2 regions of the Priestia sp. SB1 genome follow, and region 1 is predicted to be linked to the other one. Evidence: riboswitches for the same ligand, from Rfam matches in the RefSeq annotation. Region 1 holds a riboswitch; the other holds the start of a gene.
The links. Region 1 has a riboswitch for S-adenosylmethionine ahead of mtnK (S-methyl-5-thioribose kinase). Riboswitches for the same ligand answer to the same signal wherever they lie in the genome.
Positions count from the first base shown of each region.

Region 2: another riboswitch for S-adenosylmethionine. It lies ahead of WKH56_RS11080 (trans-sulfuration enzyme family protein); the one in region 1 lies ahead of mtnK (S-methyl-5-thioribose kinase).

Region 1 covers NZ_JBBJSS010000003.1:253,652-265,644, forward strand. Annotated here, with positions in the region: gene WKH56_RS11915 (pyridoxal phosphate-dependent aminotransferase) at 1-584, opposite strand, end outside; gene WKH56_RS11920 (carbon-nitrogen family hydrolase) at 697-1,479, shown strand; SAM riboswitch class I at 1,571-1,722, shown strand; gene mtnK (S-methyl-5-thioribose kinase) at 1,858-3,030, shown strand; gene mtnA (S-methyl-5-thioribose-1-phosphate isomerase) at 3,066-4,124, shown strand; gene WKH56_RS11935 (hypothetical protein) at 4,249-4,488, shown strand; gene WKH56_RS11940 (hypothetical protein) at 4,563-4,727, shown strand; gene WKH56_RS11945 (methylated-DNA--[protein]-cysteine S-methyltransferase) at 4,728-5,231, opposite strand; gene WKH56_RS11950 (PAS domain S-box protein) at 5,251-7,431, opposite strand; gene WKH56_RS11955 (LutC/YkgG family protein) at 7,693-8,406, opposite strand; gene WKH56_RS11960 (LutB/LldF family L-lactate oxidation iron-sulfur protein) at 8,384-9,823, opposite strand; gene WKH56_RS11965 ((Fe-S)-binding protein) at 9,841-10,560, opposite strand; gene nadE (ammonia-dependent NAD(+) synthetase) at 10,843-11,673, opposite strand; gene WKH56_RS11975 (nicotinate phosphoribosyltransferase) at 11,709-11,993, opposite strand, start outside.
Region 2 covers NZ_JBBJSS010000003.1:84,198-96,190, forward strand. Annotated here, with positions in the region: gene WKH56_RS11030 (sensor domain-containing diguanylate cyclase) at 1-1,309, shown strand, start outside; gene WKH56_RS11035 (DUF6509 family protein) at 1,470-1,781, shown strand; gene WKH56_RS11040 (hypothetical protein) at 2,059-2,247, opposite strand; gene WKH56_RS11045 (cold-shock protein) at 2,352-2,555, opposite strand; gene WKH56_RS11050 (hypothetical protein) at 2,836-3,003, opposite strand; gene WKH56_RS11055 (YhcN/YlaJ family sporulation lipoprotein) at 3,115-3,660, shown strand; gene putP (sodium/proline symporter PutP) at 3,953-5,431, shown strand; gene WKH56_RS11065 (SIMPL domain-containing protein) at 5,664-6,323, shown strand; gene WKH56_RS11070 (hypothetical protein) at 6,386-6,652, shown strand; gene WKH56_RS11075 (trans-sulfuration enzyme family protein) at 6,687-7,868, opposite strand; gene WKH56_RS11080 (trans-sulfuration enzyme family protein) at 7,852-8,997, opposite strand; SAM riboswitch class I at 9,069-9,186, opposite strand; gene WKH56_RS11085 (hypothetical protein) at 9,353-10,015, opposite strand; gene WKH56_RS11090 (hypothetical protein) at 10,085-11,176, opposite strand; gene WKH56_RS11095 (CotH kinase family protein) at 11,308-11,993, opposite strand, start outside.

The sequences.
Region 1 (11,993 bases):
GCCACGGTGTCTTCAAAAAATTCTGCTGTTGCCACTGCACCGGTAGGATTATTCGGATAGTTTAAAAACATGAGCTTTGCCTGTTCTTTAGCACGTTCACCTATCTCTTCGTATACGGGCAGAAAATGATTTTCAGCCGTGAGCGGCATCACTTCCATCTTTGCTTTTGCAAGCTCTACTCCAGACCAGTAATCAGGATATCCAGGATCCGGAACCAGCACCGTATCTCCAGGGTTTAATAAGCACTGCGGAATTTCTACAAGTCCACCCTTCCCGCCAAACAAAATAGCTACTTCTTTTTCAGGATCCACATCAACGCCATATTCTCGTTTATAAAAAGTCGCAACGGCCTCTTTTAAAAACTGGTGCCCCCGAAATGGAGAATATTTATGGTGCATAGGATTAGCACTTGCTTTTTGGAGTGTTTCTACAATATGTGAAGGAGTAGGCTGATCAGGATTTCCCTGCCCTAAGTTAATAACGTCGTGCCCTTGGGCCATTACTTTTCCTACCTTGCCTACAAGTGATGCAAAAAATTGTTTTGGTAAACTTTTTAATAGTTCCGATTGCTCAAATTGTTTCATCATCGCACACCTTCTCAAAAAATTCTTGAAATTCTAGTCACAAATAATATATTGTAATACTCAACTTGTAAAGTCATTTTTTTCAACTACTAAAAAAAGGACGGATGATAAAGTGAGTGTAAAAATCACGTGTTTGCAGCTTGATATTGCGTTTGGAAACCCAACTAAAAACCGAAAATATATTCAACAAAAAATGACGGAAGCTCTAAAAGAAAACCCTGACATCCTTGTGCTTCCTGAGCTATGGGATACAGCTTATGATTTGACGCGGCTAGACGAAATTGCCGATGATGAAGGACAGCAGGCCAAGCAATTAATCTCTCAATTTGCTAAAACGAACGAAGTAAATATTGTGGCAGGTTCGATCGCGAAAAAAACAGAGCAAGGCGTCACAAATACGATGTATATTTTTGACCGAAAAGGTCGTGAAGTGTCACAATACAGTAAGCTGCACTTATTTAAATTAATGGATGAGCACCTCTATCTAGAAGCAGGAACAGCAAAAAATCTTTTTACACTTGAACAGTCTTTATGCGCAGGAGTTATTTGTTACGATATTCGTTTTCCAGAATGGATTCGCGTGCATACTAGCAGCGGAGCAGAAGTCTTATTTGTTGTTGCTCAGTGGCCGGCTCCAAGACTTGCCCATTGGAAAGCACTGCTCATTAGCCGCGCAATCGAAAATCAATGCTATGTAATCGCGTGTAATCGTGTAGGCCAAGATCCTAATAACACATTTGCCGGACATTCCTTAGTCATCGATCCGTGGGGAGAAATAATCGCTGAAGCTGGCGATAGCGAAGAACTTTTAAGTGCCGACGTTAACCTGGAACTTGTAAAAGAAATTCGTAAACAAATTCCTGTCTTTACAGATCGCCGCACAGAATTTTATTAATTATGTATTGACAGCCGTTTTTTTGCATGATACGATTTTCACCAGATATCATAAAATATTCAAACAAATCAAAATTGAATAAGTAATCGTACTCTTATCAAGAGTTGGCTGAGGGATTTGGCCCTGTGAAGCCCAGCAACCGACCGTCATTCCATCCTAAGGTGGATCACACCCGTAAAACATGTTTTTACAAAGGCACGGTGCTAATTCCAACAGAAAGTAATTCTTTCTGGCAGATAAGAGGTTTGAACACTACAATCAAGCCTCTTTCCAACGAAAGAGGCTTTTATATTTTCTAAAATTATAAAAGCCTCCATACATTCTTAAACCTATTAACTTAGTAAACAAATCAGTTTAATAAACTATGGAGGGATTCTAATGTCAACAACAAAAACAGAGAAGTATCAGCCTTTAACAGAAATTTCAGCAATCAAACTTGTAAAAAAGCTAGGTCTCTTTGATGCCACAGAAGCACTGACTGCCCGTGAAATCGGTGACGGCAACTTAAATCTCGTCTTTCACATCATAAATGATCAAACGAATAAATCCATTATCGTCAAACAAGCACTTCCCTATGCAAAAGTTGTAGGCGAAAGCTGGCCTCTATCCTTGAACCGTGCCACGATTGAAAGCAATGCGCTCAAGCAATTCGGTGCATTTACCCCTGAACTCGTACCAGCTGTGTATTACCACGATGAAACGCTTGCTGTTACGGTCATGGAAGATCTGTCTCATTTAACGATTTCCCGCGCCGGACTTATTCAAGGAGAAAGTTATCCCCTGCTTTCACAGCATATCGGTTCTTTTCTAGGACATATTGCGTTCAAAACGTCGGATTTTGCCTTAAAGCCTCAGGATAAAAAAGAAGAAGTGGTCAAGTACAGCAATCCGGACTTATGCAATATTACGGAAGATTTAGTTTTTACAGATCCTTTTTTTGATATCGATACAAATGAATTTGAAGAAGCGCTGCGTCCTGATGTAGAAGAATTGTGGAACGATGGAGATGTAAAATTACAAGCAGCAAAATTAAAATATAAATTTTTAACAAATGCCCAAACGCTAATTCACGGTGATTTACATACAGGAAGCATATTTGCTAGCAGTCAAGAAACGAAAGTGATTGATCCAGAGTTTGCTTTTTACGGTCCATTTGGATTCGATTTAGGCCAATTTGTTGCGAATTTATTTTTAAATGCTCTTTCTCGAAAAACAGATCGCGAACCGTTATTTGCACACATTACGAACACATGGAACGTATTTAAAGATACCTTTACTGCGCTTTGGCATTCTGAAAACACTGAACCTTTCGCTAAAGATGAGCGCTTGTTACATGAAATTTTAACGCAAACATGGCAAGATGCTGTTGGATATGCAGGGTGTGAAATCATTCGACGTACGATTGGCTTAGCTCACGTGGCGGACTTAGACGAAATTTCTTCAGAGGAAAGAAAAATTAACGCTAAACGTACTGCATTAAAAATTGGACGCTATTTACTTCTGCACCAACAAGACGTTTCACCAAATGAATTTGAACATTTACTTCGATAACGAATAATGTACACAATGAAAGGATCGGTATCAGCATGACAAATACACTATCACTTCCGCGCTCAGTGGAATGGAATGAATCATATATTACTTTATTAGATCAGCAGCAGCTTCCTGGCAAAGTTGAATATATTAAGCTGCAAACCATTAAGGACGTATGGGATGCTATCACTACCTTGAAAGTACGCGGAGCCCCTGCAATTGGCATTACGGCGGCTTTTGGTCTTGCTCTTTCTGCGCTTAGCTATGACACGGATTCAGTCAAGGAATTTAACAAAAAGCTAGCTCTAGATCAACAGTATTTAGCTAGTTCACGCCCGACTGCCGTCAATTTATTTTGGGCACTGGAGCGCGTAGCGAAAAGCGCTGAATCCGCTTCGTCCGTTAATGAAGCTAAAACAAAAGTTGTTCATGAAGCGATTCAAATTCAAGTAGAAGATGAAGAAACGTGCTACCGAATTGGAGATCATGCCCTTTCTTTATTTAAAAGGAAAGATAAAATCATGACAATATGTAATGCTGGTTCAATTGCTACAGCTTATTATGGAACAGCATTAGCACCTTTTCACTTGTCTAAGCAGCGCGATATTCCGCTTGAAGTATTTGCTTGTGAAACAAGACCCGTTCTTCAAGGTTCTCGCTTAACAGCATGGGAACTTCAGAAGTCGGGAGTAGACGTTACGCTGATTACGGATAATATGGCTGCTCATACCATTAAAACAAAAGGAATTAATGGGATCATTGTAGGTGCTGACCGCATTGCAGCAAATGGCGATACGGCTAACAAAATTGGAACGTATGGACTTGCTCTTTTAGCGAAAGCATTCGGTATTCCATTTTACGTAGCAGCGCCGCAGTCCACATTTGATTTATCTATTCAAGACGGAAGCAGCATCCCTATTGAAGAACGTTCACCTAAAGAAGTAACGCACATTGGAGATACGCAAATTGCTCCAGACGGAATCTCTGTGTACAATCCAGCTTTTGATGTGACGCCAAGCGAACTGATTACGGCCATTATTACAGAGCATGGAGTTATCCATTCCCCGTCTTTTGAATCCATTCAAAAAGTTTTGCTGCAATCTGCTCAATAACAAGAGGCTGGGACAAAAGTATTTTAGCCCCACTGCAAAACGAACCACTAATCAACGTGTTGATTAGTGGTTCGTTTTTTTGTGATGGTAAATATCGTTTTATCTGTTTCGTTCCCTCTAGCAGTTGATTGGAGGGCAAGGTGAAGACTCCTGCAGGAAAAACCGAAGGGGTGAGACCCCGCAGGAGCGCAAGCGACGAGGAGGCTCAGCGGCCGCCCGCGGAAAGCGAAGTCTTGCACGGAAATCAACTGCGGTGTCACAAGCGGTTCAGTTCATGTATACGAGTTGTTCATCTTTAGATGACATTGATTTTGTTATGTCTCAACCTTTTTCATTAAACAGCGCTTTTTGGCTGCATTTGTAACACAATTGTAACAGTACTCTCTGCTTTTTCTACATATATTATAGGGGATTCTTTTTGAATAAGGAGGAGTAAAAATGAGTGCAGAGCAAAAAACGGATAAAAACAAAGCGTTGAATCGTAAGCAGCAATATCAGCTATTCGATTTATCCAAAGATGAAGAACTAAATTCCCTCCCTTCTCCTCAGCAAATTGACGGTGTTTTTGTGCAGGGAGAAGGCTGGAAATTAGACGGTGAATAGTTATTTTAACTCCAGAGCGCCTTTTGCTACATTTCTTTCAAGCATTAATAGTTTTTCTTTTATATGAGTTTGGGAACCTGCATAACCTGTTAAAGCTCCATTTTTACCAATAACACGGTGACAAGGTAAAATAATAGGCAGTGGATTTCGACGATTCGCTTGTCCCACAGCCCTTACGGCTTTAGAGCGATTAACAGACTCCGCTACATCACTATAAGACCACGTTTGTCCATAAGGTATACCTTTAAGCGTTAACCACACTTCTTTTTGAAAGTCTGTTCCTTTTATATCCAAAGGCACATCAAATGTTAGCGTGCGCCCTTCAGCATAATCCTGAAGCTGCCGCTTCGCTTCTTTCACAAGGTGATAATTCTCGTCATGGACAAGTTTTTTAAGCTGCTCGTTGTGATCATCACTATCAAACCAAATATGTTGAACCCCTTTTTCCGAGGCTACAATATAAATTTTCAAATCAGAAAATAAGTTCATTTCTCCATAGTACATACTCGCTTATCCTTTCTAATTAGGCTGGAAGAATAACACGAAAAGCTGTTCCTTCTCCTATTTTGCTTTCCACTTCAATTCGCCCTTTATGTTCTTCGATAATTTTATATGAGACCATCAAACCGAGCCCCGTTCCTTTTTCTTTTGTCGTATAAAATGGCTCTCCTAAGCGCTTGATGCGCTCTTCGGGCATTCCGTCTCCTTGATCTCGAATGGAGACCGTCACGTAGTGCGGCTCTGTAGAATAGACTTCAACAAAAATTCTTCCCCCGTTTGACGTGACTTCAATTGCATTTTTAATTACATTTATTAGTACTTGTTTAATTTGGTTCGGCTCGCAGTATACCATTGGCAGCTGAGGGGACACACTTAGTTCAAACTGAATATTTTCTAAAAGCGCTTGAGCATTTAATAAATCAATCGTTTCTTTAACAACCGCAGCTAGATTTTTCTTTTCGAACTTTACGGCCTGTGGCTTAGCGAGTACTAGAAACTCTGTAATAATAGTTTCGATTCTTTTTAATTCGGATTTAATAATATCAAAATAAAGAGAGTGATCTTCTTGAATGCTGCTTTCTAGCAGCTGAACAAACCCTTTTAAAGCCGTCATCGGGTTGCGGATTTCATGCGCAATCCCAGCTGCTAACTGTCCGACTACTTGAAGCGTATCCGATTTCCGAATCTGCTCCTGCATTTGATTTCGTTCCGTTACGTCTCTTAAAAGCGTCATATATAGACCTGGCAAGATATCTTTTTTCGTAGAGAATTCGATATTTTTAACTTTTTCGTTCCCCGTAACGTACGTAATCTCTCCTTCAGCTTCCCCTTTTTGCTCAATTGTTTCTTTATGCTCAATGACCGCATCTAAATTCGCTGAAGAAATAAAATCCTCCATGGAATGCGCACAAATCTCCTCTTTGCTGAGTTCGAGAATATCACAAAGAGAAGAATTCACATCAATAATATTTCGCTTGCCGTCCCATAAAACTAACCCATCGATCGAACCATTAAAAATCTGTCTGAATTTCTCTTCGTTATTCCGAAGCTCTTGTTCGATTTTTGTACGTTCACTAATGTTTCGAAAAATGGTTAAATGGTCTCCTTCTATAATGCCTTTTTTCCCCGTGAATTCCAACTGTTTGATTTCTCCATTTGGCATGTAAAAAGGAAGCTGATTGCGAATTTCTCCTTCTTTTTGAAATGTTTGCAGCATTTTTAATGCACTAAAGCTTTGCTTATCGATAAACGTATACAAATTACTTCCAATCAATTTGTTCAACGGCAGCTCGAAAGTACGGGACGAAGCAAGATTAGCGTTTAAGATTTCCCCATCGTCTTTCCAAATCAAAATGGCTTCAATCGCATTTTCAAAAATAGCCCTGAAATTTTTTTCGCTTCTCAACAGCTGCTGCTCCATCAGCCGTTTTTCCGTCACGTCTCTCATAATGGACATATAGTATTGACTGTATATATTAGCCGTTGTGGTAAATTCAAAAAAAGTAACGTCTCCATTTTCGAGCTTAATCGGCAGCTCACCGCTTGTCTTTCCTTCTTGATGCAGAGTTCTCCATAATTTTTTCACTTTATAATGATAAGTAGGTTCTACAAGCTCCTCTAACGTTTTGGTTAAAAGCTGTGCTCTTGTATAATTTAATCGCTCGCAAAATGAAGGGTTCGCGTCGATAAGCTGACCAGTTCGATCAAAAATAACAATTCCATCTACCGCTTCATTAAATACATCCATAAACATATGATGACTAATAAACCTTTCATTTTCCATCATCTTGTGCTGCGTAATATCTCGAAATGTACACACAATAATGCCCGACATGTGACTATGTTTGTGTGAAGTAAATTCAACATGTTTCATCATGCCGCTTTGAAGCGTCATCGCGCCTTCATATTTGAAATAGCTTTCTTCTAAAAGCGCTGGATAGTACGCTTCAATCATGTCATACGGAAAATACATGAGAAAATCTTTCATTTGATACGTTAATAGCTCATCCTTTGTTTTTTCAAACAGCCCGCAGGCTGATTCATTGGCATTTATAACTTGAAAATACTCATCAAATACGACAATGGCATCTAATACGTCATTAAAAATAGCTCGTAGCTGCTCTAATTCACCTTGCTGCTTTTGCGCAGCTTCAGATGTTAATTCTCTGTGTGGTGACATGCTCATTGCTCCTTTCTTTTGCACTTCCCATTTCCCCACCTTTTATCTATAGACTTAGTATTCTACAAGATTTGCTTTTTACCTTTTTAAAATTAGTCACGTTTATTCAAAATGCGACATTTCTTCACATTCTCCCGTTATTTAAAAAAGGAGCATGAATAAAAGAGGCTGGGACATAACAAAATGAAACCTATGCTCAACATAACAAAGAAAACGAACCGTGAATCAACATGTTTGATTCACGGTTCGTTTTTCACTTCGGCTAAAATACGTTTTCCCCAGCCTCTATCGATCATTCACTACAATATAAGTGGCTTGAATAGGTCCATGCACGCCAACGACTAGATTCATTTCAATATCAGCTGAATTGCTCGGTCCCGTAATAAAGTTAATGCAAGAAGCAATCGTTTCTCCTCGCTCTACTTTTTCATGAATCATTTCAGCAGCTTGTGTCATGCGAGGGACAATGGAGCTTTGAGGAATGATCGCAATATAAGTGGCCGGCAGCAAACTGACCGATCGTCCTTTTGCAGCGCTGCTGAACAAAACAACTGTGCCGGATTCCGCTAGCGTCAAATCACTGAATGTGATGCCTACATTTGCTTGTTCAGCTAGTTTAATATTCTCATCGCCTTTTGCAGAATTCCATACATGAAGGCTACTGCTTGTTTCCCATTTCTCCATCAGCAGATTCAATCCATATTCGGAAAACCTAGGATCATCCCACGTGCTCACAAGACCATTTCCATAGTTCGCTACGGCTTCCTCAAGGACAGCTGGCAAGTGTTGTGATGATGTTTCTACATAGCGAGTATGAATACGTTCGCAATGGTTTTCAAGCTCTTTCTTTAATTGATCTGGCGAATAGCTGCGGTAGACCTCATGCTGAGGAGCATGCTTCCATTGGGGCTTTACTACGCCGCTTGTTCGCCTGCTTCGCTTAAGATTAGCCGCAATATTGTCTAAAAAACTGTCTCTATTTTGAATGCTTCCGTTCATCATCATCACTCCTTTTATCAAACCAATCTCGTAAGCGCTCTTTTGTAGGCGCCGGAAACTCTCTGCTTTCCGTCCACGCTTTTAATGGACCAGGCCCTTTGGAAATACTGCTTCCTGACATAAAAGGAGTAAGAGCTGCCGGTGCTACTTTAGCGCCCACTGTATATAGAGAAGAAGAAGCTGCTCCCAAGCCAAATGCTTTCATCGCCAGCTTTTCCGAAATAGGTGCTTTTCCTTCTTTCTCGACAATTCGCTGACGGTGCTTGTGTAATAGCTCATGCAGCGGAATTTTGACCGGACAGGCATCCGTACAGGCTGCGCATAGAGTTGAAGCATATGGAAGCTCTTTGTAGTCTTCATAGCCTCCAAGCAAAGGGGATAATACAGCTCCAATCGGACCTGAATAAATAGATCCATATGAATGCCCTCCAATATGGCGATACACGGGACATACATTCACACATGCCGCACAGCGAATACACTGTAAAACAGATTGAAACTCAGTTCCTAAAATCGCAGATCGTCCGTTATCTACAATCACTAGGTGAAATTCTTCCGGTCCGTCTACTTCTCCTGGAAGTCTAGGTCCTGTAAGCGCTGTTACGTAACTTGTAAGCCGCTGACCTACTGCACTTCTAGTTAACAGGCTTACCAACACTTCAAACTCTTCAAACGTTGGCACAATTCGTTCCATTCCCATAACCGTAATTTGCGTTTTAGGAAGGGCAGTTGTTAACCTTGCATTTCCTTCATTGGTTACAAGTGAAATAGACCCAGATTCTGCAATCGCAAAATTACATCCCGTGATACCAATATCAGCTGATAAAAATTCTTTTCGCAGCATTTCCCGGGCGTGAAGAGCTAGTTCTTCAGGTTTTTCCGTTTTTTTATAAGAAAGCTTTTCCTGAAATACATCTCTAATTTGTTCTTTATTTTTATGAAGTGCAGGAGCTACGATATGAGAAGGCGGATCGTGATCATCTACTTGCAGGATATATTCTCCTAAATCCGTTTCAATAACTTCACAGCCCAGTTCTTCTAAAGCAGCGTTCATATGAATTTCTTCTGTAACCATTGACTTGGACTTAACGACTTTCTTTGCCTGCTTTTGCCTCGCTACATTTTTTATGTACTCATTCGCTTCTTCAGCTGTTTGAGCGAAAAAAACGTGGCCTCCGCGTTTAGCTACATTATCCGTGAGCTGCTCTAAATAGTAATCTAAATTTTCAAGCGTATGCTGACGAATTTCTTCGCCAAGCGCTCTCCATTCTTCCCAGTTCCCTAACTCTTCCGCCGCATCTAATCTACGGCTTCTTAAGCGCTCTTGAGCACCTGAAACCGCAAAGCGCATAAACGCATTATTGACTCCGTCATCGACGCGTTTTTTAAACTGATCGTTTCCTATTTTCATAGACATTCGGTATTCTCCTTTCTTTACATTCTGCTATTTAACACTTCAGCGATATGCATCACTTTTACAGGCTGTCCTTTTCGTTCAATTCTTCCTCCAATATTCATAAGACAGCCGCAGTCAGCTCCAATTAAGTACTCCGCGTTTGTTTTAGCTATACAGCCCACTTTTTCATCGACCATTTGTTCAGAGATTTGCCCCATCTTAACCGAAAACGTCCCGCCAAATCCGCAGCAGTTATGACTGTTTTCAAGATTCTCCATTTCAAGACCCTTTACATTGTTTAATAGTGTAAAAGGTTCTTTTTTTACGTTTAGCAAACGCGTCATATGACAGGAAGAATGATAAGTGGCTTTCCCATTTAAGCTGGCTCCCACGTCTTCTACTTTTAAAACGTTTACAATAAAATCCGTTAGCTCATACGTTTTATCAGCAAGCTTCACGGCAGACTCATTCCATGCAGCATCACCTTTAAAAAGATGAGGATACTCTTTAAACATTGTCACACACGAGCCTGATGGAGATACAACGTACTCTGCATGCTCAAACGCTTTTATCATGTTTTTCATTGCTTCTTTTGATTCTTTTACGTAACCGCTGTTATACGCAGGCTGCCCGCAGCATACTTGACTCTTTGGAAAATCCACTTCGCATCCTAATCGTTCTAACAATTCTACCGTCGCTTTTCCTACATTTGTTTGAAACATATCAATCAAACATGTGGCAAATAAAGATACTTTCATCATTTGCTCCCTCCAAGCTGATCATTTTACTTCTTTTAGTTAACAGGTCATCAGATGACTTAATGCTATTATACTCCTATGTTTTTCTAATTTCACTAGTTTTTCAAAAATACATTTCTTTGTTTGATATTTTTCCCACAAAATAATAAGAAATTGAGACACGTGAAACCTACGTTTGCCCTATTATTAAAAAAATCCAAACGAATTTGATTCTCCATCAAGAATCAAAACCGTTCGGATCTTCCTTCAACTAAACTACGTTTGTCTCAGCTTCTTACTTATTTATTTCCAAAAATCATCAAACACTGTGATTGGCAATTGGCGTTTATGCTGCGTTTTTAAGAAGTGACCTTCAATGACGTTACTTGCATGTTCACCTACATCTTTGCCTTCTAAATAATCGTCGATTTGCTCATACGTTACGCCAAGCGCTTCTTCATCTGGAAGCTGTGGACGATCTTCTTCCAAATCAGCCGTTGGTTTTTTCATATATAGATGCTCGGGACAGCCTAATTCTTTTAGCATTTGTTTCCCTTGTCGCTTGTTTAGACGGAAGATAGGCACTAAGTCAGCTCCTCCGTCACCAAATTTTGTATAAAATCCTGTAACAGCTTCAGCGGAGTGATCCGTTCCAAGTACGACTCCACTGTACATGCCTGCTACCGTATATTGCGCAATCATTCGTTCACGTGCTTTTACATTTCCTTTGTTGAAGTCGGAAACTTTATCATCTGCCGCTTCTTCAACAGCAGAAAGCATCGCATCTACTGCTGGTTTTACATTAATAGAAATAGATTTTGTTGGTTGAATAAAAGCAAGTGCATCTTGACAGTCTGCTTCATCTGCCTGCACACCGTATGGAAGACGAACAGCAATAAACTGATAGCGCTCTTCTTCGGCTTCTTCATTCAACTCATTAACCGCTAGCTGCGCCAGCTTTCCAGTTAACGTAGAATCTTGGCCGCCGGAAATACCTAGTACAAACGAACGTAAAAAAGGATATTTGTTCATGTAGGATTTCAGAAAATCAACGCTGCGGCGAATTTCTTCCGCGGGATTAATTTCTTTTTGCACATGCATTTCTTCAATAATTTGCCCTTGTAGCTCTTTCATAAAAAAACTCTCCTCTCATTACTAGCTGACGGAATCTACACAAGTACGGTATCAGATAGTAACTTGCTTCTAGTCTCTTCGATATTTTGCATTTTGTTATCCCAGCAGTTTGTACTTAAGTCTACTGGGTACTCTGTAGGACGAAATACATCTTCGTTCGATTTTGTAATAACTTTGTAGTCATCCCATAGATGCTTTAAGTTTTGTAAGCAGTAGGCTCTCATTTCTTCAATGGTAGGCTGCTCATACACAAGCTTTCCCTGTGCAAAGATTGGCTGGTGAATTTTACGTGCGTTAAAGTTCGTGACAAACTTGCTGAC
Region 2 (11,993 bases), 170 kb from region 1:
GACATCTCAGTTTAGACATACACTAATTGGTATTCATTTCACTAGTTTCGCTCTCTCTTCTCTTTATTTATTCTTCTATTATTTTAGTAAAAGAAAAGAGCGATTTGCTAACTACTTAAGCACCATGGTATATGGCTATATATTTTATTACGTATTTGCTGCAGCACTTTCTACTATTAACAGCCAGCTTTTCACAGGTCGCGTAGACGTCTATATGATGCTTTTGATTTCCACAGCTGTTTTATGTCCTATGAAATTAAAACATCTGTGCATTATTTTTATTCCTAACCATCTTTTTTTACTATATGGCTTATCACGATATGTACCGGATTCTTTTTCTCTTATTTCAAAGCAGATCAATACAACTGCAGCAGTTGCTATCGCTTTGCTTATCTCATATATTCTCTATACATACCGTCACAAAGAATATATGAATCATTTAAAGCTAAAAGAAAGCGAACATAATTTTTTTACGCTGTTCAAAATTAATCCCTATCCTTTACTATTAACGAGATTATCCGACCACAAAGTGCTGCTCATTAACAATAAAGCTATTCATTTTTACAATCTTGCTTCTCAAGATCTTGATCAACTAGACGGATTTATAATTTACCCTACTGATGAAGATCGAGAGGAGATTTTAAAACGTCTTCAACAAGAAAAGCATGTAAAAAACTACATCCTAGAAGCACGTGAACATGGAGATTCTAAGTGGGTTATGATCAATTATGAATTACTAGAGTATCAAAGCGAAAGCTGCATACTCGCAGGTATTACCGATATAACCGATTTAAAAGCGGTTGAGCATGAATTGAGCTTGCACGCTTCAACTGATATGCTAACCGGAATTTTAAATCGAAGAAGCGGAATGGAAAAACTGCAGCTGGAACTGCTGAGAGCTAAAACCAATGATACATCTTTTGTATTATGTTTTATCGATATTAATTCCTTAAAACTAGTAAATGATCAATACGGTCATAGAGAAGGCGACTGGCTTATTAAAACAATAGCAGAATCAATTAGTGGTTATATTAGCAAGAATGATACGCTCTTTCGCTACGGAGGTGATGAGTTTTTATTAATTACTCCTGAACAAACGGAGGAATACGTACACGAGCTGTGGCAAAATATTAATAATCAGCTAGAAGATAAAAAGAAAGAATGTAAGAAGCCATATGCACTGTCTGCGAGTTACGGGTTTATTATATGTGCGCCTTCAGACGATACCAACCTAGATACATTAATTCAAAAAGCAGATGCTGCCATGTATAAGCAAAAACATACGCGCGTTTCTTCCATCTTTAAGTAAACCATCGAAGTCCTTGCGCCATCGCATCAAGTAGATTCGCTAAATAGAATGACCAAGGAATAAATCCGTGCATGAATTACGCATGCACTTTCTTTCTTTGCAAAGAAAAACTATAATAGATGATGCAAGTATTTTACTGATATATGGAAAGGACGTACATATGTTTACAATTAAAGAATATACAGCTGAACAATTGCAGGATCCATTTGGTCTCCTTCTAGGTGAACGCTATGAATTTCATTTATACATTGAGGTAGAAGAAGAGGATGAATTATATACCGGCAGCGACCTAGCACTACGCGTAGTATATATTAAAGGCGAAGATAACACTTCTATTGCCCAGACTCATTTCTACGAAGTTTCAACAAATAAAGTATTAGACTTCGACCTAGAAGAAGAGGAAGAAGCAGCTGTCAAAGAGTTTTGCGGGAAGCATTTACCTTCAGAGGAAGGGACAGATAAAGAGGAATAATTAAAAGCGGCTGGAACAAAAGTAGTTTAGTAAAAATCCGAACGATGAATTGAGATTCCTGATGGAGAATCCAACTCGTTCGGATTTTTTCGTAGTGATGATGAACGTAGGTTTCATGTATGTAGGTGCTTATAGCTGTTGATTGGAGGGCAAGGCTCAGCGCCCGCCCGCGGAAAGCGCAGTCTTGCACGGAAACCAACAGCGATGTAACAAGCAATTCATACTAGAGAATCCATTCCATTTGTTCTTTGTTCGTCTTTAGATGGGATCGATTTCGTTATGTATCAATATCTTTTTGATTTCGTTTTTCCATTAGCTTTTTAACTACTTCTTTTGGTTCCCAGCATGTAAACTGATAAGCAGGACGAGTTTCATAGCCTAGTCTCTTGCATTGATACTTCATTCCCTTATCCAATTTAATGCTTTGAAAATGTTGACATGTGGCACAGCAATGAAATGAACTCACGCCTTCCCTTCTCCCCTACTTTAATCTATTTTCTTAATCATACAAATAAAACAAATTTGCACAAAAAAAGCTGCCGATTGGCAGCTTTCATATGTAGCGTTGAATTATAATTTTACAACATTCTCCGCTTGAGGTCCACGTTGGCCTTCAACGATTTCAAATTCAACTTTTTGGCCTTCTTCTAATGTTTTGAAGCCTTCAGATTGGATAGCTGAAAAATGAACAAATACATCATTTTCGCCTGGTACTTCGATAAAACCGAAGCCTTTTTCACTGTTAAACCATTTTACTGTACCTGTAGTAGCCATGTAAAAAAACCTCCAAAAAATGTAAAAATTTTTAATATGTTACTCTATATTTACATTTATACCGTAAATAAAAAATTCACATATTATAAAAGAGACCTACGCGAAGTAGATCTCCTTTATAACAAGTGAATTTTCACTAAATCTAATTCGAGTATATGGTCAAAACATAGTATTAATTATATTTGGTTGCGTTTACATTATACTATACCTATATGTAGAATGCAAATATTTGGCCCCCTTTAACATATGGCTCATCTGTTTTACAAGATATTTACCTTCCTTACGTCAACATGTTATCAATATGGGCGTCGATAATTTCTTTTCGTTTATTTTGCAGGGTTTCAAATAACAGCTTAGCTTCTTCTGAAGTTAACGCAAACGTTGTTGTTTCTTCATGGTTTTCTTCTTTTGTATGAAGCACAAATATGCTTTGTCGGATTTCACTCATACATATTCCTCCTTTTTCGATAGTATAGGCTTTTTTATATTTTTCATGTATGCTTCACACGTTTTTAACAAATTATAAGAAAGGTTAAAACTTATAAGGAGTGATACTATCATGAAGAAATCGTTTTTGTTTGTTGTAGGCTGCATGACGACCCTTTCTTTATTCGGCTGCAGCACAGCAGATCAAGGTAAAGATGGCGTCATTGACGATAATACAGTCCGCAACGTCACATATGAAAATGGAAACAATAAAACGAAAATGAATGACGTAAATAATACGCAAGACGTACAGCGTAATGAGAAAGAACAGTACAATCAGTCCGGCGGAATGAGAGTAGCCGATGTGGCAGCTGATCGTATCGTAGCGTTAAAAAATGTAAAAGATGCTAACGTAATCGTAACCGACCATACAGCTTATGTAGCAGCTGTATTAGACGATAACAAAGAAGGCAATCTCACAAAAGATATGGAGCATAAGATCGCACATGAAGTACGAAAAGCCGACGGCAGTGTTCATCGAGTGTTTGTATCAACAAACCCCGACTTTGTAAACCGTATGAATGGATATGTAGACAAGCTTCAAACGGGTAAACCAGTCTCTGGACTATTTGACGAGTTTTCAGAAGTTGTTCGACGCGTATTCCCTAATTCACGCTAATATACATGAATGACAAAAGAGCATTTTACGAAATGCTCTTTTTATTTTATTTTTTGCATAAAATATTGCATAAAAATTGCTCTTATAAATTTCTGAATATTTTTATTTTACTTTATTTTGAAAACGTTTTCATTTCTGTAATATAAAGGTTTAGGGGATTTTAGACTTAGGTAATTTACGGTTTTGTGGGTTGATAGTAAGGGAAAAGTTTGTTAGTTTTAGAAACCATAAGATGTTTGCATGGCGAGCAGTGCTCGTTTCATGCATAAAAAATGCATAAAGGGGAGATTTGGTGGATATTGGTGTTTATATTTCACTGGGCATTTATTTTGTAGGAATGCTTGGAATAGGATGGTATGCCTACAAAAAAACAACTCAAGACGTATCGGGTTACATGCTAGGCGGACGCGGACTAGGTCCGGCCGTTACTGCGCTTTCAGCTGGCGCTTCAGATATGAGTGGATGGATGTTAATGGGGCTTCCAGGATCCATGTATGTGACAGGCCTTTCAAGTTTATGGCTTGCAGTAGGTTTATCTATTGGTGCTTATTTAAATTATTTAATCCTCGCTCCGCGTCTTCGCACTTATACGGAAGTAGCGAACGACTCTATTACAATTCCAGACTTTTTTGAAAATCGTTTTGGCGACCACGCCAAGATTCTTCGAACAGTATCAGCGATTGTTATCTTTATTTTCTTCACTCTTTACACTTCAGCTGGTATGGTATCAGGCGGACGATTGTTCGAATCGGCATTTGGTGTGAATTATCAAATTGGCTTATTTGTAACAGCATCTGTTGTTATTGCCTACACTCTTTTCGGTGGATTTTTAGCTGTTAGTTTAACAGACTTTGTTCAAGGTGTTATTATGTTTCTTGCCTTAGTTTTAGTACCCATTGTAGCTTTCACCAATGTTGGAGGCGTTAACACAACAATGGATATTGTACAGAACATTAATCCAGCATACCTGGACATTTTTAAAGGTACAACCGTTTTAGGTATTATATCTTTCTTGGCCTGGGGACTTGGCTATTTCGGACAGCCTCATATTATCGTTCGCTTTATGGCTATCTCTTCTGTTAAAGAGTTAAAACCCGCACGTCGTATTGGAATGAGCTGGATGATTATTTCTATTATTGGTGCTATGCTGACAGGACTTGTTGGAATTGCATATGTAGAAAAAACGGGTATGAAACTAGCAGATCCTGAAACTATTTTTATTAAATTTGCAGATATACTTTTTAACCCGTTAATTACTGGATTTTTATATGCAGCTCTACTAGCGGCAATTATGAGTACGATTTCTTCTCAGCTGCTTGTAACGGCAAGCTCTGTTACAGAAGATTTTTATAAAACATTTTTCCGACGCAAAGCCTCTGACAAAGAGCTTGTAACAGTCGGAAGAGCTGCCGTTTTAGGTGTTGCAATTATTGGTATTTTGCTTTCTTTAAAACCTAGTGATACGATTTTAGGACTTGTCGGATACGCATGGGCTGGATTTGGTTCTGCATTTGGTCCTGCTATTTTACTAAGTCTATACTGGAAGCGTATGACTCGATGGGGAGCACTTGCAGGAATGATTGTAGGTGCTGTCACGGTATTAATTTGGGTAAATACTCCGTTGAAGGATACGCTTTACGAAATGATTCCAGGGTTCTTTTTAAGTTTATTAGCTGTCATTATTGTAAGTTTCCTAACAAAGAAACCATCAAGCGATGTTCAACAGCAATTTGTTGAAATGAAAGAAATTTTAATAAAAGAATCGAAATAAACAAAAAGAAGCTGAAAAAAAGTACGTAAGTTGAAGGAAGATCCGAACGATGAATCGAGATTCTTGATGAAGAATCAAATTCGTTCGGATTTTTTTAATGGTATGGTGAATGTAGGTTTTATGTATATAGTTGCTTCTGGCGGTTGATTTAGTTATGTCTCAATCTCTTTTTGTTTTTAATCTCCTTTTCTCATCATATATATACTAAAGATCAATAAAGGAGGTTTTTGGTATGCAACATTCTTATTTCCCTTATGAACCTACACAGCAACTGCGCGCAGATACACAAAATAGAGAAATTAAAGTAATTGGTGAAGGGAGTGCTTCAGCCATTCCAAATGAAATTTCCATGACGATTGGAACGCGCACGGAAAACCGAGACGTTCAAGAAGCCTTAAAAGAAAATTCAGCTGTTTCAAATACTCTCCTGCAAGAAATACAAAAACTTGGAATCAATGACCAGCAAATTGAAACAGCTTCATTCACTATAAACCCTAAATATGATTACAGCGATGGAAAATCGACTCTTACAGGATACGAAGTACAGCATTTGTTTAGAGTAAGAGTACAGGATGTAAAACAAGCTGGCGATGTTTATAACGCTACGTTTTCAAGCGGAGCCAACGTAGCGCAAGATCTTCAATTCCACGTTACAAATGATGATAAATATGAACAAGAAGCGATAAGTAAAGCTTTGCTTAACGCTAAAGAAAAGGCCTTTACCATTGCCAACACGCTGCAGCTCCCTATTAACCAAATCCCCATTTTAATCGAAGAAGGCCCCGTCTATCAGTCATCTGGATCCTCGCCTAAGTTATTAGCAGCCTCTCCCCCTATTCAAGCTCAGTCCTTGACTGTATCTGCTTCTGTAAAAGTTACGTACACGTATTAATACTTATGGTAAACTATAGATTATTATAATGAAGAAACTAATCTAAAGGAGCTCTTTGCACAATGACTTCTGAACATTTACTAGCAGCTTATCAGACCCTATGGTTGAACCGTTCTTTCGCTTCTAAACAAGCCCTGACAAGTGAAGATCAGCTTCACGAAGCCATTCTGAAAGATTTAAAAGATGAAATGACTCATCCACGCGTTCGGCAAACACCGTATGTAAAATATCATCTTGGCATAAAAAGAATTCTAAACAGCGGTCTTTCCTCTGATGAAAAAGTTGCGCTTACGTCCCTATACACAAACCTTTTAGATAGCTGTATATAACAAAAAAAGGACTTCCTTAATGGAAGTCCTTTTTTTATTTAATTAACGCTTTTTCTTCTAAGCTTTGAAAAACAGCGTTAAAGTCTTGCTTCAAATCCTCGAATTCCTCTAACCCTACTGAAAGGCGAAGAAGTGAATCAGTAATTCCTTTTTCTTCACGTACTTCTTTTGGGATACTTGCATGAGACATTGTTGCAGGATGCGTGAGAATGGATTCAACTGCACCTAGACTAACGCCAATTGAAGCTAATTTGACTCCTTGTAAAATATGTCGTGCTACTTCTTCATCCTGCACTTGGAAAGAAATCATAGCTCCGTATCCATTTGCTTGTTCTGAAATGAGTTTGTGGTCCGGATGACTTTTTAAGCCTGGGTAGTATACACGGCTCACTAGAGATTGTTCTTCAAGCCACTTTGCAAACTGCAGCGCTGTTTTTAACTGCTGATCTAAACGAACTTTTAATGTCTTAATTCCTCGAAGCAGTAAAAAACAATCCTGTGGCCCCAAGATAGCACCAAAAGCATTTTGTACAAACTTTACTTCTTCCGCTAGCTTTTCATCGCTTACTACAACTAAACCGCCAATGACGTCACTGTGGCCGCTGATATATTTTGTAGCACTATGAATGACAATATTTACACCAAGGTCAATGGGCTGCTGCAGATAAGGTGTTAAAAACGTGTTATCCACAATTGTAAGGAGATTGTGCTCCTTCGCCAAACTTGCTACTGCTTTAATATCCGTTACCTGTAAAAATGGATTTGAAGGGCTTTCGATATAAATAGCCTTCGTATCTTTTGTAATAGCTTCTTCTACTTTCTCAACCTTCGTTGTATCAACAAAAGTTGTTTTGATACCAAACTTTGAAAATAATCGTGTTAATACACGATATGTCCCGCCGTACGTATCGTGTGAAACTAAAATTTCATCTCCTGATTCAAAAATAGATAACACCGATGAAATAGCAGCCATACCTGATGAAAAAGCAAAACCAGCGTATCCATTTTCTAGCTGAGCAATAGTGTTTTCTAAAGCCTCACGCGTTGGGTTTCCTGAACGAGAATAGTCATAGCGGCCGTTGTTCGTCTCATCTTCTTGATTAAATGTAGATACCTGATAAATAGGTACGTTAACCGCTCCAAAATGACCGTCAATTCCTGTATTTGCATGAATTAAGTTCGTACCAAATCTATGTTTATTATTGTTGGTATGCATCAAATGCCTCCTTCAAATCTTTAATTAAATCATCTGCGTGCTCAATTCCAACTGATAATCGAAGTAAACAGTTTGTTACTCCGACACGATTTCGAATTTCCTCAGGAATGTCAGCGTGTGTTTGACGAGCTGGGAATGTCATTAAACTTTCCACGCCTCCTAAGCTTTCTGCAAATGTAATAACTTTAACATTTTCTAAAAGTACTGACACGATGTCAGGGTGTGAGACAGCAAAAGAAATCATGCCTCCAAATCCAGTTGCTTGTTTCTTCATGATTTCATAGCCCGGATGTGTTTCAAGACCAGGGTAATACACTTTTTCCACGAGATCATGAGCAGTAAGCCAATTTGCAATTTTCAGTGCGTTTTCGTTATGTTTTTCCATCCGAAGCGCTAGCGTCTTAATACCGCGCAATAACAGCCAGCTATCCTGTGGACCTAAGATTGCCCCAGCTGCATTTTGATAAAAACGAATTTTTTCTCCTAAGCTACTACATCGAGCGACTACAAGACCAGCAACAACATCATTATGACCCCCAATGTATTTGCTTGCACTATGTATCACAATATCTGCTCCAAGCTCTAAAGGACGCTGATAGTAAGGGGACATGAATGTATTGTCAACGATAGTAAGCAAATCATGCTGTTTAGCTAACGCAATTGCTTCTGACAAATCAGTCACGTGCATCATTGGATTTGTAGGTGTTTCAATAAATAAAGCTTTCGTGTTGGGACGAAGCGCATCTTTTACTTGCTCGAGATGGGCTGTGTTGACGTACGAAACAGTAATTCCTTGCTCTGAAAAGATTTCATTTAGTACTCGGTACGTTCCTCCGTATAAATCCTCTGATACAATTAAATGATCTCCGTTTTTAAATAGTGCTAAAACTGCCATTACACCCGCCATTCCTGAAGCGAATGCTACTCCTACTTCTCCTTTTTCTAAAGCAGCAATTGCTTCTTCCAATGCTGCACGAGTAGGATTTGCCGTACGTGCATAGTCAAATCCTGTACTTTGCCCTAAAGCAGGATGAGCAAATGTTGATGCTTGGTAAATGGGTGTTGTAATAGAACCTGTTGCAGGATCACGACCTACTCCTGAACGAACTAATAAAGTTTCAATTTTCATCTATTTCTCTCCTTAACTCAAAATAAAAAACACTCTTCACAGATGGAAGAGTGTTCGTTTATACACGATTTCTCTCATCTGTTAGAACAATACTGATGTTCCACAGGAATTAGCACCGTTCAAATGAATGATTCATTTGATGGTTGCCGGGCATCGCAGGGCCAGTCCCTCCGCCACTCTTGATAAGAGTTCTATATAATTGTTGGTGGTTAACGTTTGTTGTTACTAACTTTAATAAAGATTTTCTTTATTGTCAACATAATTTTCTAAAAAATTTAAATCATCTCATTTGTTTATTCAATATACTTGTCCTGATAAGCACATAAAAAAAGAGACGACACCAAGGTCTCTTTTTCTAAGGCAAGTGCACAGATTTTACGTGAGCTAACTTCCAATACATACTTTCTCCATTTGCCGTAATTAGTTCAACAATATTGTTAGAAACTTCTTTAAGTACACCAATCTTTTCTGATTGATCCCCTAAATCTAATACGACCAGTTGATTTTCATATTTTTTAAGCTGCTCTTCAAAGTTTCTGACAAAAGGTGCAGAGGCGGGCCTTACGGGGAGCTCTTTGTCACTTAAAGAATAAGGGGTTAACTCATTACTGTAAGGGGTAAGCCATTTCAAATGATGCAGAGAAACAAAGACATTTTTATACACTGGAGAATAAAACACAAGATAATCATTCAGCACGCTTGTGATATAGCCATGCAATGATTTCCCTCCCGTTACATAAATTTCAATAAATTTCCCTTTTGCCTGCTGTAAAATATTACGATAAGAAATCCGCTGGCTTTCTTCTATTAAATTTTCTTCTATTGTCCGTAAAGGCGTATAATCTTCTTCTGAAACTTCTCGCAAGCGATGTATGTGTAAAAGAGGAATATACAAATAATCATGTCCATTATATAAAACCATTACATCTAACCCTAGATCAACAAGTTTTCCTATAAACGTTGTTTTCCCTGATATATCGACTTCAACAATTTTATCAATATAATGATTCATACTCATTCTCATTCTCCTCCTTTTTCCTATATGATAGAAAAGGTGCTTTATAAGCACCTTTTACGTTCCAGTTCGTCATGCTTTCCAACGATAATTTTTCGTTTTAATAACTTTTTCACCTGGTGTTGAAGAGCGTGAACCCGTACGGCGACCTCCCGAGCGATCGTCTGTGCGACCTCCTGTACGTCTTCCTGTACGTCTTCCGGTACGGTCTCCAGTACGGCCATCCGTGCGACCTCCGGTTCTATCTACAGTAGTTGATTCTTGCACAGAATCTTCTTCATTTGTATCTCCATTTTGCTCAGAATTTTCTTCATTTTGCTTGAAAGATCCTTTTGATCCTAAGGCAATGGTTTTTACGTGTCTTGGTTGTAAACGTAAAACTTGATTATTTTGTACAAGAGTAAAGTTCCCATTGCGACTTTGAACTAACACACCTTCTACAGCCTCTGGCCCTCCACCGTTAATAGCTACCCATCTATGCGAAAACTCTTCAAACAGTTCATTGAAACTTTTCGCTTTAATATACTCAGGTGTTTCTTCAACTAATAATGGGTTTTGCGGAACAACAGGCGTATTTTTGCTTACAACTTCACTTACACTCTTTATGTGCTCTACATTGATATAAACGACGCCGTCATCTTCTGTTAGTAATACGACATACGCAGATTCAAATGAGCCTAATACATCAAGGATCTTACCCAATTTTTTCTCTGGCCCTCCTTGATTTATTTGCACTTGTTTATCTTTCATCAATAATAAAGTGCCTGCAAATGTGTTGGCTCTGTGCAGTTCTACTTCACTATTAAATCCAGAAAATGTTTGCGCGGAATTAGACTTTGTATCCTCTGTAATGCTTTTAACATGAGCGAGCTGGTAATAAATAAATGTATATTGCTGTTGTGGAATAAGCTGCGCCGGTTGATTATTTTGCTGATTGTTATTTTGTTTTGTTTCAAGAGCAAGTGTTAAATAATCTGATTGAACGTCGATTAAATATCCCGTTTTAGATTCAGGCCCCCCGCGATAGACAGTTACTACTCTCCCTTTTAATGGTTTAAAGTGGGCAGAGTAGCCCGTGCTTTCAGATTGTTGAACTTTACGAGCGCGACTACGATTGGCATTTTGAGTTTGGTCTTGATTTTGGTCGTAGTAATAGTTACTCATTATTTTTCCTCCTTATTAATTGTCCTTATTGGTCATTCATAATGTATATATACGTATCATGTACAGCTATTGTCTTCCTGCATTTGCCTATTATTCTTAAATTCCACTTTTGCCTATCAGTCTAGTAAAATTCAAAAATCAAAAAGATGACTTTTAATGTACGCTGTTCGGTCTTTTACGAAAGAAAGCATAAGGTCTGGTTCCTTATGGAATTGCTCCAAGTTATCTTTTACGTAAGGATCTTTTAATACATATGGAGCAATATAATCATTCAGTTGATAAATGATTGGTTTCATGTATTCTATTGTAAATTGATTATTTAGAACATTGTTCATTTTTTGAATATATCGCTTTTTAATGCTGTTCACCGCCAGTAAGCGAGCTGTAAGCGTATTAAATCCTTGTGCACGTACATAGTCTCCTTCCATTACTTTTCCATTTACGTCTCTTCCCCAAGTTGCATCATAATCCCATGGAATCAGTTCAAAGCGCCCGCTTTCATGATTTAGATAGAGCGCATAGTTATGGACAAAACCGTCGTAATTCTGCATACAAATAATACCGACTAACCAAGATAAGTAGCGGTCGACGTTCAGGTACTTCTCAATATTCTGTTCGAATTCTGTATTTGTCCATGTATTAAGATTAAATATAAACTTTTCTAATTTTTCCTCGTCTCCTTCTCTCACTGCTTTATCTTCATATCCAGATAACAAAGTTGTTTTTGGCTTTTTATCCAAATCGCTCATCAAAGAAAAATTAGCATCTCCGTCTACTGCATAAAATATAGATCCATCCGCTAAATTTCTTTTTTTCA